One region of the Peribacillus sp. NJ11 genome, then DNA from elsewhere that is predicted to be linked to it. Evidence: predicted binding sites of a transcription regulator. Region 1 holds the regulator's gene; each other region holds the start of a gene.
The links. The regulator Rex, encoded in region 1, represses fermentation and respiration genes when NADH is low (regulators of the CRP and FNR family bind a similar motif). The targets are predictions, from matches to a motif close to TTGTGAAATATTTCACAA.
Positions count from the first base shown of each region.

Region 2: a site for Rex is predicted at 1,486-1,503, ahead of QUF86_RS09770 (L-lactate dehydrogenase). Genes of this name have one in related genera too.
Region 3: a site for Rex is predicted at 2,760-2,777, ahead of QUF86_RS19205 (nitrate/nitrite transporter). Genes of this name have one in related genera too.
Region 4: a site for Rex is predicted at 3,701-3,718, ahead of qoxA (cytochrome aa3 quinol oxidase subunit II). Genes of this name have one in related genera too.

Region 1 is NZ_JAUCFO010000001.1:809,103-813,852, reverse strand. It holds gene QUF86_RS03885 (ABC transporter ATP-binding protein) at 1-425, opposite strand, end outside; gene moaC (cyclic pyranopterin monophosphate synthase MoaC) at 557-1,063, shown strand; gene QUF86_RS03875 (redox-sensing transcriptional repressor Rex) at 1,094-1,756, shown strand; gene QUF86_RS03870 (YdiK family protein) at 1,785-1,997, opposite strand; gene QUF86_RS03865 (CPBP family intramembrane glutamic endopeptidase) at 1,994-2,719, opposite strand; gene groES (co-chaperone GroES) at 3,056-3,340, shown strand; gene groL (chaperonin GroEL) at 3,399-4,750, shown strand, end outside.
Region 2 is NZ_JAUCFO010000001.1:1,979,416-1,984,165, reverse strand. It holds gene QUF86_RS09785 (L-lactate permease) at 1-14, opposite strand, end outside; gene QUF86_RS09780 (hypothetical protein) at 77-301, opposite strand; gene QUF86_RS09775 (hypothetical protein) at 314-448, opposite strand; gene QUF86_RS09770 (L-lactate dehydrogenase) at 474-1,436, opposite strand; partial or broken gene QUF86_RS09765 (IS110 family transposase) at 1,729-2,124, opposite strand; gene QUF86_RS09760 (cyclase) at 2,326-2,559, opposite strand; gene QUF86_RS09755 (SDR family oxidoreductase) at 2,818-3,693, opposite strand; gene QUF86_RS09750 (winged helix-turn-helix transcriptional regulator) at 3,837-4,217, shown strand; gene QUF86_RS09745 (permease prefix domain 1-containing protein) at 4,448-4,750, opposite strand, start outside.
Region 3 is NZ_JAUCFO010000001.1:3,888,585-3,893,334, forward strand. It holds gene QUF86_RS19190 (UDP-N-acetylmuramoyl-L-alanyl-D-glutamate--2,6-diaminopimelate ligase) at 1-1,334, shown strand, start outside; RNA gene ssrS (6S RNA) at 1,450-1,636, shown strand; gene QUF86_RS19200 (ribonuclease H-like YkuK family protein) at 1,796-2,338, opposite strand; gene QUF86_RS19205 (nitrate/nitrite transporter) at 2,915-4,120, shown strand; gene nirB (nitrite reductase large subunit NirB) at 4,171-4,750, shown strand, end outside.
Region 4 is NZ_JAUCFO010000001.1:602,276-607,025, forward strand. It holds gene qoxD (cytochrome aa3 quinol oxidase subunit IV) at 1-31, opposite strand, end outside; gene qoxC (cytochrome aa3 quinol oxidase subunit III) at 33-629, opposite strand; gene qoxB (cytochrome aa3 quinol oxidase subunit I) at 629-2,575, opposite strand; gene qoxA (cytochrome aa3 quinol oxidase subunit II) at 2,649-3,581, opposite strand; gene QUF86_RS03040 (hypothetical protein) at 4,667-4,750, opposite strand, start outside.

The sequences.
Region 1 (4,750 bases):
TATTGATAACCGCCCTTCTCTTTGAATGCTACCATCAAAGTGTCATATTCATTCAACACTTTTTGGTAAATTACTTCGTTTTCAAAGATGTCAGGTCTGGCCATATCGGCCTCAAGGCGACGCAGTTCTTTTTCTTGCTCTATAAGGTCCTTGAATACTGTCAGCATCTCATCCCAAATGGTAAGTTCGGATTCCAGTCCCGTATCCTGGGCCATATAGCCGATGGTGACGCCTTTTGGTTTGATTATTTCACCGCCATCATGGGAAATTTGCCCGGCTATGATTTTTAGCAGAGTGGATTTCCCGGCGCCATTACGGCCAACAAGTGCAATTCGATCTTTATTTTGAACTTCGAGCTTCATATTTGATAAAATAAGTTCAGCTCCATAATATTTCGATAGTTGATTGATTTGTAATAAAATCATAGATTTCACCTCAATTGATTATTGTTAGTGTAACTTATTTTAGTTATTATCGGCAACAGCTTGGTTCCAAGCTAAAACAAGCTGTTACATAAAGTGGAATAATAGTGTATGATTTAGGAGGGGTTACTTAAATGGGAGACTTAACGCATTTTAATGAGCAAGGCAGGGCCAAAATGGTTGATGTGAGTGCTAAGCCTGAAACAACCCGGACGGCTATAGCTCAATCGAGCATTTTATTGAACGATGAAATATATGAATTGGTCACGAACCAGAAAATGAAAAAGGGTGATGTACTGGCTGTTGCACAAGTTGCAGGAATAATGGCCAGCAAGAATACATCCAATATAATTCCGATGTGCCACCCCATTGCTCTGCAAGGGGTCAATATAGCCTTTGATTGGGAAAAGGAAGATCAAGGATATAGGCTTAGGATTGAAACGGAAGCTAAGACAAAAGGGAGTACAGGTGTGGAAATGGAAGCGTTAACAGCTGCATCCGTGACTGCCTTGACTGTTTATGACATGTGTAAGGCCATTGATAAGGGAATGGTAATCGGGCCTACATTCTTAGTGGAGAAAACAGGCGGAGTTTCTAGCAACGATTATAAAAGACAAGTAAAACAAACAGATAGAGATTAAGTTGAAAAGCATGTGTGAAGGCGGGGAAGAATGATGAACCATGACCCAAAGATACCGCAGGCAACAGCCAAAAGGTTGCCATTGTATTATCGATTTTTAAAAAACTTACATTCCTCAGGCAAACAAAGAGTTTCCTCGGCAGAGCTAAGCGAAGCCGTAAAAGTGGATTCTGCTACCATTCGCCGTGATTTTTCCTACTTTGGCGCGCTTGGGAAAAAAGGCTACGGCTACAATGTCAATTATTTATTATCCTTCTTTAGAAAAACACTAGATCAGGATGAATTGACAAAAGTCGCTTTAATCGGGGTAGGAAATTTAGGGACCGCTTTTTTAAATTACAATTTCATGAAAAATAATAATACGAAGATTGAAATGGCATTCGAAGTCTCTGAAGATAAGGTCGGCAAGCAAATAGCTGATGTGCCAATCTACCATATGGATCAGATCGATACACTATTGCAGGAAAATAATATTACTGCGGCTATTTTGACAGTGCCTGCCCAGGTAGCCCAGACGATAACCGATCGTCTAGTCAAAGCCGATATAAAAGGAATATTGAATTTCACACCTGCACGGCTGACAGTACCTCCATCCATAAGGGTTCATCACATTGACCTGGCTGTGGAGCTTCAGTCGCTCATCTATTTTCTGAAACATTATCCTGTAATGGAAGAAGCTGCATTGGAGGAATGAAAAAAACGCTGCATTATAGCAGCGTTTTTTATTTTTTCTTATTTTTTTGGGCGGCTTTAATCTTAAAGTGAAGCATGATCATGCGTAATCCCGATCCAAAGTCCAGGGTCGCGATCAGTACAAGTATGTAGGCAAAGATTCCCCATCCTGTAGAACTGACGGTTTGAATCGCGATAGCGGTAAAAAGAGCTCCTAAGCCTGCATAGATGATGCCCATGAATAATGGTGATTGACGTTTCATAATAAACCTCCGATGAATGCCTGTGCAGTATCTATCATCTTCTCAATATCTTTCCGATATACCACTTGAAGGATGATAACAAGCGTATTCATCGCAACATGAGCGCTAATGGACACGAGGATGCGGCCCGTTTTCGCATAAAGGAAAGCAAAGGTGAAGCCCATTGCCGAATATAAAAGAAGATGTTCCAATTCACCATGCGCCAAGCCGAAAATAACTGAACTGAGTAAAGCTGAAATAAAGAAGTTAAAGCGTTTATGAAGTGATCCGAAAATGATTTTCCGGAAAATGATTTCTTCCAATATAGGTCCAATTACTGAAGTGACGAAAATGACCATGGGGACTTGGTAAATGAGTGAAATGAGCTGCTGCGTATTTTCAGATTCAGGCTCCACCCCAAGCATCTGTTCAATGCTCCCGGCAATGCTTTGCGCAAAAAGAGCCATGAACACTCCTGCTATTGCCCATAATATGGACATGGGAATAGAATCTTGATTCCTTGTGCCCACCTTTTCCCTCATATCTTTTCTTATTAAAAAAAGAATCAAGGATAGAGCAACGAGAAAGCTGAATACGATCCAGTATGCTGCAGACTTCACTTGGAGTTCATCAGCAGGCATTCCAATTGAAGACCCGATCAACATGAAAATGGGTACCCCAACGATACTGGATAATTGCATGGCAATGTAAGTGATGATGACGAACCAATATTCTTTTTTCAAAAATGAAAACTCCTTTTATTTTGTCACCCATTTCGCTTAGAACGTTCCAAATATGGGGACAATCAATAAACGCATACTTCAAAATGGTATCAAATATTGAAGCATAACACCACTTAAAGGTACCCCTAATCAAACATTTCAGTCACTTTGTTAAAAGAATCATTATGCTAAAGTAGTATACCCGTAATTTATCAGAAATTAATAAAAAATTTTCGATAAGATACTTGCAAAAAAGGCTCGGTTTATTTAATATTATAAATGTGTTAGCACTCGATGATGAAGAGTGCTAATAATCATGAAACAAATTATCAAGAGAATATGAGGAGGTTGTTTCACTTGTTAAAACCATTAGGTGATCGCGTTATTATTGAACTAGTTCAATCTGAAGAAAAAACTGCAAGCGGTATTGTTCTTCCTGATACTGCAAAAGAAAAGCCACAAGAAGGTAAGGTAGTAGCTGTTGGTACTGGCCGTGTCCTTGAAAATGGCGAACGTGTTGCTTTAGAGGTTGCCCAAGGCGATCTAATTATCTTCTCAAAATATGCAGGTACTGAAGTTAAATACGAAGATACTGAATACTTAATTTTACGTGAAAGCGACATTCTAGCTGTAATCGGCTAATTATACATCATACTTAACTGAACGAAAATTTTCTTAAATTTTAGGGAGGTACTTATAAATGGCTAAAGAAATTAAATTTAGTGAAGAAGCACGCCGCTCCATGCTTCGTGGTGTGGACGCACTTGCAGATGCAGTTAAAGTAACGCTTGGACCAAAAGGTCGTAACGTGGTTCTTGAGAAAAAATTTGGTTCACCGCTTATCACTAATGACGGTGTGACGATCGCTAAAGAAATCGAACTCGAAGATGCATTCGAAAACATGGGTGCGAAATTGGTTGCTGAAGTAGCAAGCAAAACAAACGACGTAGCTGGTGACGGTACAACTACTGCAACGGTTCTTGCACAAGCCATGATCCGTGAAGGTCTTAAAAACGTAACAGCTGGTGCTAACCCAATGGGTATCCGTAAAGGAATCGAGAAAGCGGTCAATACTGCAATTGCAGAATTGAAAGCCATTTCCCAACCTGTTGAAAACAAAGAATCGATTGCACAAGTTGCTGCCATCTCTTCAGCTGATGAAGAAGTGGGCCAACTGATTGCTGAAGCAATGGAGCGCGTTGGTAACGACGGCGTCATCACAATCGAAGAGTCAAAAGGTTTCACTACTGAATTGGACGTTGTAGAAGGTATGCAGTTCGATCGTGGATATGCATCTCCATACATGGTTACTGATTCAGATAAAATGGAAGCTGTCCTAGAAAATCCATACATCTTGATCACAGATAAAAAAATCACGAATATCCAAGAAATCCTTCCTGTACTTGAGCAAGTTGTTCAACAAGGGAAACCGCTATTATTGATTGCTGAAGATGTAGAAGGCGAAGCGCTTGCAACTCTTGTTGTGAATAAACTTCGTGGAACATTCAACGCAGTTGCGGTTAAAGCTCCTGGATTCGGTGACCGTCGTAAAGCAATGCTTGAAGACATCGCAGCTCTTACAGGCGGCGAAGTAATCACTGAAGAAATCGGTCTTGACCTTAAATCTGCAACAATCGATTCATTAGGCCGTGCGTCTAAAGTGGTTGTTACAAAAGAAAATACAACGATCGTTGAAGGTGCTGGAAATACAGCTCAAATTCAAGCTCGTGTAAACCAAATTCGTGTTCAATTAGAAGAAACAACTTCTGAATTCGACCGTGAAAAATTACAAGAACGCCTTGCTAAATTAGCTGGTGGTGTAGCGGTAATCAAAGTCGGTGCAGCTACTGAAACAGAATTAAAAGAACGTAAACTTCGTATTGAAGATGCATTGAACTCCACTCGTGCCGCTGTTGAAGAAGGTATCGTAGCCGGTGGTGGTACAGCACTTCTTAACGTATACAATAAAATCGCTGAAATTCAAGCGGAAGGCGACGTAGCAACAGGCGTGAAAATCGTTCTTCGTGCCATCGAAGAGCCTGTACGTCAAAT
Region 2 (4,750 bases), 1.2 Mb from region 1:
GTTTCTACTAACATAATAACAGCTCCCTTACGTAAGAATTTCTTACTTAAGAATTTCTTACTTAAGAATTTCTTACTTAAGAATTAAAATACTCCCAATATAGAGATTGAATATCTTTAAGTGTTTTAACAGAATGTGCAAACTTTTCTTTTTCGCTCTCATTTAGGGAAAGCTCCACAATATTTTTTGCACCTGTACGATTAATTACAGTTGGAGTATCAACATGAACATTACTTTGACCATATTGGCCTTCTAACAACGATCCAACTGGTAAGCATCTGGAATAAAAATACCGAAACACCTATGCTAATGATTAGTGTAAGAAGGGCTCGATAATGCCCTTCATTTTGAATACAGTCAGACCCAAAAGAAAGAATATGACAGGAAGGGCAGCAACCAAGGCTGATAAGTACGTGTTATTCAATGGATTATAATCTTGAATCCACATGATGCTTCCTTCTTTCTATTTAATGTTATAATTTTAATTCTTCAAAATGAGGCGCCAAAATGTCTTTTAAGACATAAGCACTGTGTTGGAATTTCTGTTGTTCTTCTTCATTGAGTTCTAATTCGACAATTTCTCGGATCCCACTACGATTAATGATTGCTGGAACACCCATGTACACATGCTTTTCACCATACTGGCCATCCAGATGAGCTGAGACAGTTAACACGCTATTTTCATTGTGGAGAATGGCTTTTGTAATTCGCACAAGTCCCATAGCGATGCCATAGTAAGTAGCACCTTTTCCTTCAATGATTTTGTAGGCTGCATCACGTACATTAATAAAAATCTCATCTAAGTCTTCTTTTTTATAGTGTTCTTGGCGTTCAATCATTTTCAAAACGGGAATACCACCCACGTCTGCAGAACTATAAACAGGTAGCTCGCTGTCACCGTGTTCTCCGATGATATACGCATGCACATTTTTCGGTGCGACTTTAAAGTAATCACCTAGTAGGAAACGGAAACGAGCTGTATCAAGAATGGTACCAGATCCAATGACTCGTTCTTTAGGTAACCCACTATAATGCCATGTTGCGTATGTTAAGATATCAACGGGATTGGTTGCGACAAGAAAGATGCCATCAAATCCACTAGCCATGACATTCTCGACTATTGTTTTAAAAATCTTCAGATTTTTATCCACAAGGTCAAGGCGTGTTTCTCCTGGTTTTTGGTTCGCTCCTGCACAAATTACAACTAAATCTACATCTGCACAATCTTCATACTCTCCAAAGCGAATATTTGTTGGATCTGGAGCGAAAACTTTCCCATGATTTAAATCCATCACATCACCAATTGCTTTTTCTTTATTTAAATCAATCATAATCAACTCATCTACAATTCCTTGGTTCATAAGAGCAAAGGCGTAGCTTGAGCCTACAAATCCTGTTCCAATTAATGCGACACGGCTTACTTTTTCTTTTGTCATAAGTTTTTCATCCTTTCATCTCATTAAGTTTGTAAAAGGAAAATATTGTTTGTGAAACATTTCACAATTTAATAATACATCACTTTTTTCCATTTTACAATCCATTTTACAATCCATTTTCAAAAAAAATTTGTTTTTACAAAGGCTACTAAACTGCATAAATTTTTCTGTAAAGCTACTCAGTTTCTATCTAATAGTTTTTACTTGATAATGTATTTAAATAGCCTTTAAAAAAACAAAAAACCAAGGAAATCCCTTGATTTTTTGCGAGCTGAAACCTTTATCTTCAAACTTTGACTAATTGTGCGATGACTTTTGCATCTTTCACGTCATTCTTTGTAGGTGAATTATCGTCTAATTCTTTACTTCGTTTAACATGTAGTAGATTGACTGATACGAACTTAATATTATTCTCTTTTAGAAAATGAGCTAGATTTAACCAGTAGTGACCGGTTGGCTCCATGCCTACAATCACTTGATTTAACTTACACTCTTTAACAAGTTGGTTAATCCAATCTAGAAACGAATGAAATCCTGCATTCGTATTTTCAAAGAAACACGTTTTACCCAGTTCCAATCCTCTAAAATCCTGTGCTCTCGCGACATGATTGCGCTTGGCTATATCTACTCCGACAATTAAGGTTTCAGAAGTAATTTGAGTGATTTTATGATTTTGGTTATAATTCATTGTGAGACCTCCAAATAGATGTTTTGTCCTTTTTTAGCTGGCCAGCTTAGGACACATTCATCTTATCAAGAGGTCTTTTTTCGTTCAAACCTCATTTTCAGTTATTACAGGAATGCTGCCCCGTTAGTTCCATAAGAAAAAGAGCTGCCTTAAAGACAGCTCCAATCTTCAGCTAACGCACCTGTTAGCTGAAGAAGTCGGTTACTTTCCAGAGTTCTCATCAACAGGTTTTCGTTTATGTTTTTCATTAATTATTTTTTTATTAAATATCTTAACTTCTCCAACCATTAGTAACCTCATATCCTCTACAATATACTTTGCTAACTCTTGGTCAGTGATGTCATCTCCATCAATATCAAGGCGGAATTCCTGCCCTTGAAGCCCACCGCCATTAGTAAACTCTATTTCAAAGTCAAATTGAACTCTTTTCTCCATTTGAACCCTCCTAAAATATTGATTGATACTTCAATTGCATTGATAAATTAGCCTTTTGGCAACACAGGGTTTTTACATCTTTCAACAGTTCTCAATAGACATATTCTAGACGAAAAAAACAATTACCTTCTTCAATTTAACCTGCCCCGTTAGTTTAAGTACATTGTTTTCACATTCTTTAGGAAGTAAAGTTTCCTAGTCCTTTTATATAAAAAACGACCTCCATTACATATAAGAAGGTCGTTTTTTTGATTAAATTTATTTCCCTGTTTGGGAGATTTGATTAACAATTTGGCTCAAATCCTCGTTTATTGCTGTAATAGGGCGACCTAGTAATTTTTCTAAATCATTGCTCTCTATCTCTAATCCACCATCTCGAATACCTTTTTGCATGTTTACGAGCATAGGAATATAGGCTTTAGGTACCCCTGCACCTTTCATAATATCGGCATAAGTAGCATCATCGACTTGTTGTACAGGTACTTCTTTACCTAATACAGTTCCAAGGGCAGATGCTAATTCCTCTTGAGTCAGATGCTGACCGGAAAGTTCGTAAACGGTATTCTCGTGTCCGTTCCCAGACAATACGGTTGCTGCTGCTTCCGCATAGTCTTGTTTAAGTGCCCAACCTACTTTTCCTGTTCCAGCAGATGTAACCCAAGGCACTCCTGCCATCACACCTTGTATGCTACCAATCTCATTTTCCAAATACCAATTGTTTCGTAAAAATGAGTATGGGATGCCTGTTTTTAAAATAGCTTCTTCTCTTGCTCGATGACCTGGAGCAAGAACTAAGTTACTTTCACTTGCATTTGTTACACTAGTATAAGCAATAAATTTAACTTGAGCACGCTGGGCAGCAGCTACAGCATTATTATGCTGTCTAATTATTGTTTCATAATCCCCAACCGTAGATATAATTAAAAGTCGATCAATTCCTGAAAAAGCAGAATCTAATGTTTCTGGTTTATCAAAATCTCCGTGTCGAACTTCTACTCCGCGAGCTCGAAATCCTTCTGCTTTCTCTGGATTTCGAACACTAACAGCTAATTGACTCGCTGGTACAGTTTTTAATAACGTTTCTACAACATTTGACCCTAATTCTCCTGTTGCTCCCGTAACTAATATTTTCATTTTCTTTCCCTCCAATTAAATTTCCATATTGAATTATGAAGCTTAGGAATATACTATATCCATAGTCACAATAATAAAAGTAGGCATTTTTAAATGACCTAGTCACAAAAACAGTACCATTATGAGAGAGAGGGAAAATACCCATGGCTCGATTTAATTTTCAAGGAGAACCGCCTACTGAAGAACAAGAAGAAGTATGCTCATTGACACTTACTCAAAATGTAATTGCTGGAAGATGGAAAATTGTGATTTTATGGTATCTAAGTCGACGAACAAGAAGATTTAACGAACTTCAAAGGTTATTACCAGGTATTTCAAAAGGAATATTGACCAGACAACTGAGAGAATTGGAGGAGGACGGAATGGTTCACAGAGAAGTGTATAAAGAAGTTCCTCCTAAAGTAGAATACTCGCTAACACCACAAGGAAAAAGCTTTATCCCAGCACTGGACATTATGGGAGAGTGGGGTAAAAAATATATGGAGAAAAAACAAAAGGAACAAAAAGACTCCTCACCAAGTTAAAAAAACACCGATAATCGGTGTTTTTTTAACTTGGTTGAGAGAAGGGTTGATCCCCTGAATACTGCATCATAAAATTCCATTCTTCTCTTATTCAAGAATATGGCCCGATTGTTGAACACAAATATAAATTTTTTTCTTCAACTAAACTGCCCCTATAGTTGCATAAGAAAAGGAGCTTCTGATCAGCTCCTAATAATGAGGTAAAGCACCCGTTAGTTCATTCAAGAAATTCAGTTTATAAGTCCTTTTAAATATCTTTTATGATATTTTTTTAAGAATCCCCAAACAATAATTAGCACCCCAAACACTACAAAGAACAAAATCGGCAGCTGAAAAATATCCATGTAATCTCCTAATGCCCATGAATTATTTGCTTCAATAACATTCTGGTAGGTATCCTTATATTCATATTGAACAATCCAATTATCCTTTGTACTCGCCACTGTTCCTAAATCATAATCATCGCTAACAATTCCTTCTTTATTAAAAATTTCATACGGATCTTCAATCATAAATGTTGCATACTGATATTC
Region 3 (4,750 bases), 3.1 Mb from region 1:
GCCATAATTACATTAAAGATGCAATTCGTCTAGGGGCATCGGTTGTAATAGGCGAACGCGATATTAAGGGATTGGATGTTCCTTACCTACGTGCGGGGAACAGTCGAAAAGCATTAGGAACAATCGCGAAAAGGTTTTACGGGGATCCCAGCAATCAAAAAATAATGATAGGAATTACGGGTACAAACGGAAAAACCACAACAAGCTATATGCTTCAACAAATATTAGAAGAGAATGGGGTAACCTGTTCCGTCATTGGTACGATACAGCATATTATCAATGGAAACAAAGTCGATTCCCATAATACGACTCCAGGTACCATGGAATTGAATTCCTTGCTGGCTGCAAGTAAGGACATGGTTGTCATTATGGAAGTGTCTTCGCATGGTTTAGCTCAATATCGTTTGGAAGGTATTGAATTTGATTTCTGTGTCTTCACGAATTTATATCATGACCATCTCGACTTCCACGGTACGATGGAGGATTATTTCCTGGCTAAATTACTGCTTTTTGAAAAATTGAAACCCAATGGTCTTGCGATTATTAATGGGGATGATTTCTGGGGAGAAAAACTACAAGAATACTTACGGGAGAAAAATGTCAGCACCTATGTATTTGGAAAATCCAATCGCTTCGATTTAACGATCACCAATTATAATACCGCAACGAACCCCTTTATTTTATTGAATGAGCATCATGACTTTGTGAAAATTGAATTACCATTACCTGGACTTCATAATTTATATAACGCAACCGCAGCGTATTCCGTAGCGAAGATGTTTCCGATTAAAAAAGAGGAAATTCTCACCTCACTAAAACAATTTTCTGGTGTGCCAGGAAGATTTGAAATGTATAAGAAAGAAGATGGACCGACAATAGTCATCGATTATGCTCATACTGCTGATGCCATTCATCACATGCTTCAAACTGCCAAAGAATGCGGGGCGGAAAAGATTTTTCATATCTTTGGATTCCGAGGTGGTCGAGATACAACCAAAAGGGCAGAAATGGTTAAAGTATCATCGGAATATAGTGATGTATCGATTTTGACGATGGATGATTTGAATTCGGAGGGAATTGATGTGATGGAATCGTCACTCAATAAACTGCAAAGCGATTACTCTTCTGGTAATGGAAAGGTTATTCCAGATAGGACTTTTGCCATCCAGGAGGCGATACACTCAGGTAAGGAAGGTGATTGGATTATTATTACAGGAAAAGGAATAGAGAGGTATGAACAAAATTTCGGATTGCCTACTATTTCTGACAAAGAAACGGTATTATATGTACAAAATAAAGACCAAGGAGATTTTATCGGTTATTTTGATCAATAATTTGATACTAACGAATGCTTTCCATTTCCATTCCAAAGCCATTTTATATTTGATTGGCCAGTTAAATGGTGATAATTAACATTGTATGATATGAGGATTTCCGGTAATATAATAATACAAGCTGCACTGTTCGTAATGATAATAAAGTTTTAACCTTTAAGCTGTAATAGGGAGTTTTATATTGAAACAGGAATGTTATGCCTCGTCACTGACTTGGACAACAGGATTGTTTCTGCAAACACCCACTTTGAGGAGTGGTGGTTTAAAACTTTCTTACTGGATACGGCAATGGCGGCTTACATCTTTAATATTGAAACCGGTCTCGCTTCGAAGCCGGTTTTTTGGTTTTTCCAATAATGTACTAAAGGAATTGCATGTACCGCTTTATAGTCTGAAAAACCAAACCGAAAAGCATTTTTGAAGAAAATGCCATCGTTCATAGATTTGCTTCATTGGGGACATCACTCTTGCTTTGTATAACGGTTGGCATAACTTGAGGCAACGAAGGCATTGGGCTTAATTTTCGGTTCCACTCCCATGGATTCCATCCTAGCTACCATTTCATTTACAAACTCACTGGTCTTGTTCCGCTTTCCAATCCCTATATCAATATGGCCTTCCATGATGAACGTTGCCCCTTGATATACGGCAGGCAGGACAATATCGATTAACTGATTTTTCCTTTCCTCCGTAAACATGGATACAATCTCCTCAGTTAACGACAATTCTTTGGAAATTCGCTCATGTAAATGCAGCATCCTTCTAGGAATCATCACTTTTCTTATACAACCCCATACACCATTCCCGACCTGCCGTATTACGATGCCTGTAATGAAAACCGTATGTTTTTTATGTACTTGCGAATCTGTACCGACCATTAATCGAAAGTTACCGGATGGATTTAATTTCATGAATTCTACAATATGAACGAATACCTCTTCGAATGACATGTTTTTATCTTGAAGATTTTGAAATGGAATGTTATGAATTGAATTTTGCTTCATATTATTGCACCCAACCTTTCCCCGGATATAATCTGATTATTAAATATCTACATGCCGCTCATAACATATCATATGAAGGAGGTCCTTGTTTCGTGCCGTGGGAAGAACCCGCCGTTAAATGAAGATGTTCGTCATTTGAGGGTATTTCAACAATGAGCTGTATTTATGATTGCTAAATCTTGTACATATGTAATGTTAGCCATATAAGAATGAGGAGTTTGTAACGAAGAGAAGCCTATGTATTAGGCTTCTCTTTTTTTGTAAGGAGAATATTACGAAAAAGCTTATTGGAGTATTCGATTGGTGTACCTCGTCTTTAACTGAAAAATACATAAAGCTTGTGATTTTATATCACCAAGAAACCACAATATCATTCAATTCCTATGGCAGAGTTATATTTATAGAAGAAAACCTAATGAAATTATTAAAATTTTAACAAATAACCAATATAAAGTACTCAAATTTTATAACTTTCAAAAAAAGTGTGTAATGTTTTCTCACATAAACAAAGAATTCTCGCTTTTATAAGAGTAAAATAAACGAATATTCAATTAATAAAGCATAGGAGAGATGAAAATGAAAATAACTGAATTGAAAAAAAGCGGTCATGCTCCGTCATTATTAGCTTCATTCCTTTATTTTGATATTAGTTTTATGATTTGGGTATTATTAGGTGCACTCGGTGTCTATATTACAAAGGATTTCGGGCTTTCGCCAGCTGAAAAAGGTTTGATTGTAGCTATTCCGATTTTGGGAGGCTCGTTTTTCCGGATCGTTCTTGGTTTTTTGACTGATCGCATCGGTCCACGGAAAACCTCGATCGGCGGGATGCTTGTTACGATGATTCCACTTTTTTGGGGATGGTTATTCGGAGAAAGTTTAGCGGAGCTCTATTTAATTGGGATTTTACTAGGAGTGGCTGGCGCAAGTTTTGCTGCAGCACTTCCAATGGCTAGTCGCTGGTATCCCCCTCATTTGCAGGGGCTTGCGATGGGCATTGCGGGAGCCGGTAACAGTGGAACTCTGTTTGCGACCCTGTTTGGACCACGTATCGCAGAGTCAATTGGCTGGCATAATGTTATGGGGTTAGCTTTGATTCCATTAACCATCGTGTTTGTCATTTATATTTTAATCGCAAAAGACGCACCATCTCAACCGCCTGCAAAACCGCTCAAGGAATATTTCACAGTATTTAAAATAGCAGATACATGGTATTTCTGTATTCTCTACAGTGTGACTTTTGGGGGGTTTGTTGGGTTCACTAGCTTTTTAAGCATCTTTTTTGTTGATGAATATGGGTTAACACGAATAAGGGCAGGGGAATTTGTTACATTATGTGTCATCGCCGGAAGTTTCTTTCGTCCCGTCGGAGGCTTTATTGCCGATAAAATAGGTGGAGTTAAACTGCTAATGTTTTTATTTATTGGTCTAACATTATGTATGTTCGGTATTAGTTTTCTTTATTCTTTTTCTACCGTTATGATTTTACTGTTTATCGGAATGTTATTTCTCGGTATGGGTAACGGGGCTGTCTTTCAGTTAGTTCCACAGCGATTTTCTAAAGAAATTGGTTTCATTACAGGAATTGTAGGAGCTGCCGGAGGCGTTGGCGGATTCTTGGTTCCAAACATACTAGGAACGTTGAAACAGATAACTGGGACATACGCTACAGGATTTTTAGTATTTTCCGTAATTGGAATCGTGGCGTTACTGATCCTGGTTCTAGCTCAGCTTTCATGGAGAAAAACGTGGGTACTCGGAAAGAATTCAGTTAAGATTTAGAACCATGTTTTTATTGGCTTATTTCATTACTTGTTTTTTGGGGGGATAAAATGTATAAACAAAAACTGGTCTTAATTGGGAACGGAATGGCGGGATTGCGCTGCGTTGAGTCGATCATAATGAATGATCCGAATGCTTTCGAGATTACTATTTTCGGAAGTGAACCACACGTTAACTATAATCGAATCTTATTGTCGACTGTGCTTCAAGGAAACACTTCGTTTGAAGATATCGCGATAAATGAACGAAACTGGTATACAAAGCATAATATCCAATTGTTCACGGGTGAAACGGTCGTGAAAATAGATAAAGTGACACAAAAGATAAAAACAGACAAAGAAAGGGAAGTTTACTACGATAAGCTCATAATTGCTACAGGTTCTGTCCCATTTATTCTTCCTGTTACCGGTGTTGATAAAGAAGGGGTTATTGCATTTCGGACGATTGAAGATTGCCAAAAGATGATTGATACTTCACGGAAGTATAAAAAGGCAGTCGTCATTGGAGGCGGTTTATTAGGTTTAGAAGCAGCGAGAGGGCTGTTAAACCTTGGCATGGAAGTGAATGTTGTTCATATTGCTGAACACTTAATGGAAAGGCAGCTTGATTCAACAGCATCCATTTTGCTGC
Region 4 (4,750 bases), 210 kb from region 1:
TAACTTGGCCCCGTGGGAATAATTCTTTCATATTACATCATTCCTTTCAGGTAGACGAAACTGAAGATGAAGATCCAGACAACGTCCAAGAAATGCCAGTAAAGTGAAAAGATGAAAGCCTTGTTTGTTGTTTCTGGAGTCATACCGCGCTTTTTAATCTGCATGACGATGAAGGTTCCCCAGAATAAACCAAGTGTAACGTGAGCTCCATGCGTACCTAGTAATGTAAACAAACTAGATAAGAAAGCACTTGTTTGAATGGTTGCTCCTTCATGTACATACTCCACGAATTCATAAATTTCGACTCCCAAGAAGCCTAAACCAAGAATAAGGGTGATAATGAAGAAACCAATCGTTGCTTTCTGCCTGCCAAGTCTCATTGCATTGATTCCAAGACCTATGGTAAAACTACTAGTTAAAAGAAAGATTGTTTGAAACATTAAGGTTGGGACTTTAAAAAGATGTTCCCCTGTTGGACCATTTCCAGTTCCATCAACTAATACAAAATAAGTGGCGAACAGTGTAGCGAAAAGAGCTATTTCTGCCCCAAGGAAAATCCAGAATCCAAAAATCTTTAAGCGATTTTCTTCCGTGCTATATTCTAGTGGCAGCGAGTTATCTATTTTCATTACTTAGCACCTCGCAATTTATTTTCAGTTTCTTCGATCTCTTCAACAGAGATATAACGTCCGTGATCTTTTTCGAATGAACGGTGAATCATACAAGCAAAGATACCGATCGTTGCAATGATTGCAATGATCCACATGCTGAATACCATTGCAAAGCCCCAAACGAAGAAGATACAGCTCATGATAAACGGCACGCCACTGTTATTTGGCATATGAATCTTTTCTACTTTACCACCAAATAATTTAAAGCCCTTTTTCTTAGAATCCCAGAATGCTTCTGTAGAATCAACTGTAGGCACAATTGCAAAGTTATATTCTGGAATTGGTGTATGGGTAGCCCACTCTAGAGAACGTGCATCCCATGGATCGTTTGAAATATTTCTTGATGCATAACGAGTGCTCCAATAAATATTGTACACAATAAGTGCAAAACCTATTGCTAAGCCAATTGCTCCAACGAAAGAAAGCATATTCAATGGACCATAGCCTGTTGATTCAGAGTACGTATACATACGACGTGCCTGCCCATCTAAACCAGTGATGAACATCGGGAAGAATGTTACATTAAAGCCGATTGTAATGAACCAGAACGACCATTTCCCAATTTTTTCGCTCAACATGAAGCCAAACATTTTTGGCCACCAGTACGTAAAACCAGCAAGTACGGCAAATACAGTACCAGGGATTAAAACGTAATGGAAGTGAGCTACTAAGAACATTGTATTGTGGTATTGGTAGTCAGCACTCGCCATTGCAAGCATAACCCCAGTTACCCCACCGAGAGTGAAAATCGGAATGAAAGCTAACGAGTATAACATTGGGACGGTAAAAACGATTTTACCTTTCCAAAGTGTGAACAACCAGTTGAAAATCTTAACACCGGTCGGAACGGCAATTGCCATTGTGGTAATCGAGAAGATACCATTAACCATTGCACCGTGACCCATTGTATAGAAATGGTGAGCCCATACAATGAAAGATAGAGTAGAAATAGCTACCATGGAGATAACCATCGAATTATATCCGTACAGGTTACGACGTGCAAATGTCGAAATGATTTCACTGTAAATACCGAAAGCTGGAAGTATTACTATATAAACTTCAGGATGTCCCCAAACCCAGAACAAGTTCGCCCAAAGCATATCGCTACCGCCATTGGCCATCGTAAAGAATTGAGTTCCGAATAGACGATCCATTGTCATCAACGCAAGTGCCACTGTCAATACAGGGAAAGCGAAAACGATAATGAAGTTTGTGATCAAGATAGACCATGTGAACATTGGCATTTTCATTAAGTTCATGCCAGGTGCTCTCATTTTCAAGATTGTTACGATAAAGTTGATACCAGTCAGTAATGTACCGATACCAGCTATTTGAATTGCAATCGCGTAATAGTTCGAACCAACTGATTCACTGAAATCATTACTTGCCAGCGGGAAGTAAGATGTCCAACCTGCATCAGGAGAACCACCAACTACGAAAGAGATGTTAAATAGCATTGCCCCCATGAAGAATAACCAGAAGCTTACTGCGTTTAGACGTGGGAATGCTACGTCACGCGCTCCAATTTGTAATGGTGTGACAATGTTCATTAACCCAATGATAAATGGCATAGCCATGAACAGGATCATGACAACCCCATGTGTTGTAAATACCTCATTATAATGCTGCCCATCCAAAAGACCGTTATCTGGAATAGCCGTTTGAGCACGCATCATGAGGGCATCAACGCCACCACGGAAGAGCATAAGCAGTGCTGCCAAGATGTACATGATACCAATACGTTTATGGTCAACCGTTGTTAACCACTCACGCCATAAGTAACCCCATTTTTTAAAATAGGTAATTCCGGCAATAACCGCAATCATGGTTAAGCCAATGGCAACCATGGATGCATAAATCGCAGGACTTGGATGAGGTACGGCAAATCGATCAAAGTAATCCATACTTTTGTGACTCCTTTCAGGAAAATATTCCTTATCTTGTAAACCTAGATGTTTTATCGAACGAAATTAATTCTTAGTGATCATGATTCATGTTGCTGTGTTCTGAATGTTCCTCGTGTGAATCCTTGGAATCACTTTCTTCAGTATCAGAAGATCCGTGGTTACCATGACCAGCATGTTCCCCTTCAGGAGCTGGAGAAAACTCTAAGTGAGTTCCAGTGTAAGTGGATTGTCCCACATGACCAGGTTCTAATAATTCATTGAATTTTTTCTCAGTAATCGGTTCAGCAGTAGCTTTAATTTCATCTACCCATTTATCGTATTCTTTTGCAGACAGTACATTAACGTTAAACGTTTGCTGAGCAAAACCTGAACCACTGAAGTTTGAATTTCGACCCATATACTCTCCTGGTACATCAGCTGCTAAGTGCAACGTATTAACCATGTTCGACATCGCGTATTTTTGTCCTCCAAGTTGTGGAATCCAGAAACTCGAGATTGGACCATATGAATAAAGTTTAAATTCAATTGGTCGGTTAGTCGGTAAAAACAGATAGTTAACTGTTTCGATATCTTCTTCCGGATAACTAAAATGCCACTTCCAGTTGGAAGATGAAGCGTAAATAATTAAAGGTTCTTGATCTCCGTATCCTTTAGGTGTTGCCTCAACTTCATTTGTTGTTTTAACAGTAACAACGGATAGGAAAGCGACGATTAAAATTGGGATCGCTACCCAAATTATTTCAAGAACCTTACTTCCTTCAATATGAGGTGGTTCATAATCATCACGCTGTTTGGAAGCACGATATTTCATTATCATGAAGATATACAGTACCATAACGACAAGGACGACAAAGGCCATTGTCCATATCGAAATCATAATAACATCTGCTTGTGTTGCAGCTACTGGCCCTTTAGGGTCCAAGACCATTAATGGGTTATCGCAACCGGTTAGCACAGTGGCAATTGTAAAAAGTATAGTTAATAGAGCCCATTTTATTTTCATAGTACTACCCCTTTCTTACATAATAAAATTCCTATTGGTAATTATTCGGACAAAGTGTTACCATGTTCACAAATCCCGACATACCAATATTAATCCCAAGTTTAAAAAAAGACAATATAAAGTGACATCTGTCACATAAAGTTCATTAAAGAGCAGTAAGAAGATGGTAAATGAACTGAAATGTTCGAAAATCTTCAGCAAATGAAATATAATAAATGTTTAATAACTTACCTACAGAAACTTCACTTATCAGTACAGGATTGCAGATAGAACTGATCCACTTTCCGTTTAATATTACTCTAATATAATGAAATAAAATTTTCACATTATATTCACCGCGTTTATTGCCTCAAGACTTATAAAGATTATGAATTATATTACCTATCCTGTTAATTAGGTATCTATCTTTGGAAAACATGATTTAAAGCGGATTTTTTTCACTCGGCCATGGAAGTTTTTAAATGGTAGCCGCATTGTACACAATCTTGCATCCATGCTTCAATACCCTAATGATCCAACACAGGTCAATACTATATATATATAAGGAAACAACGAGTGTGAAATGTAATTGGGTTCTTTCTCCTCGCAATACTTATTTTATTGCCCTGTCAGTATTCCTAAACAGCCGTTTAGCAGTAGTCGTGGGGTGAAGTAATTCAGGGGTCAATCAACCTGTTGCAACTGTTCAAGTTTATCAGTCAGAGGACAGGCCAAAAACCATTTTTTAAAAAGTACATTTGGTGTTCAATCAACTCCACCTTTTGGAAACCCTTTACTCAATACCCCCATATTGATACGTGCTTCCCTTTTGTATCTTCAGGTAAAAACACATAAAAAAATCCACGAAAAAAGGACTTTTTAAAAGTGTCCTTTTCTCGTGGATATAGTTTAAAATTGAAGGTGAGAACTTCCTGGCGTGCAGGCAGTTTGGTTTGGATGTACAAGCAACACACGGAATGAAAGCGCATTCAATACTTGGGGTTAAATTGGCTAAGATTCTGCAAGCCAACGAACAACTCGTTTTGTTCATCCATACAAGTGAATCTGATGATAGAAAGCCAGTTTATTACGCTATATTCCTCGTTTTAGTTACTGAATTCTGTACTTCTTTTTGTTTGAGTTTTAGCCTTTGATTTCATTTTTATGATTTTAGTCGTTTCCGATTCAAT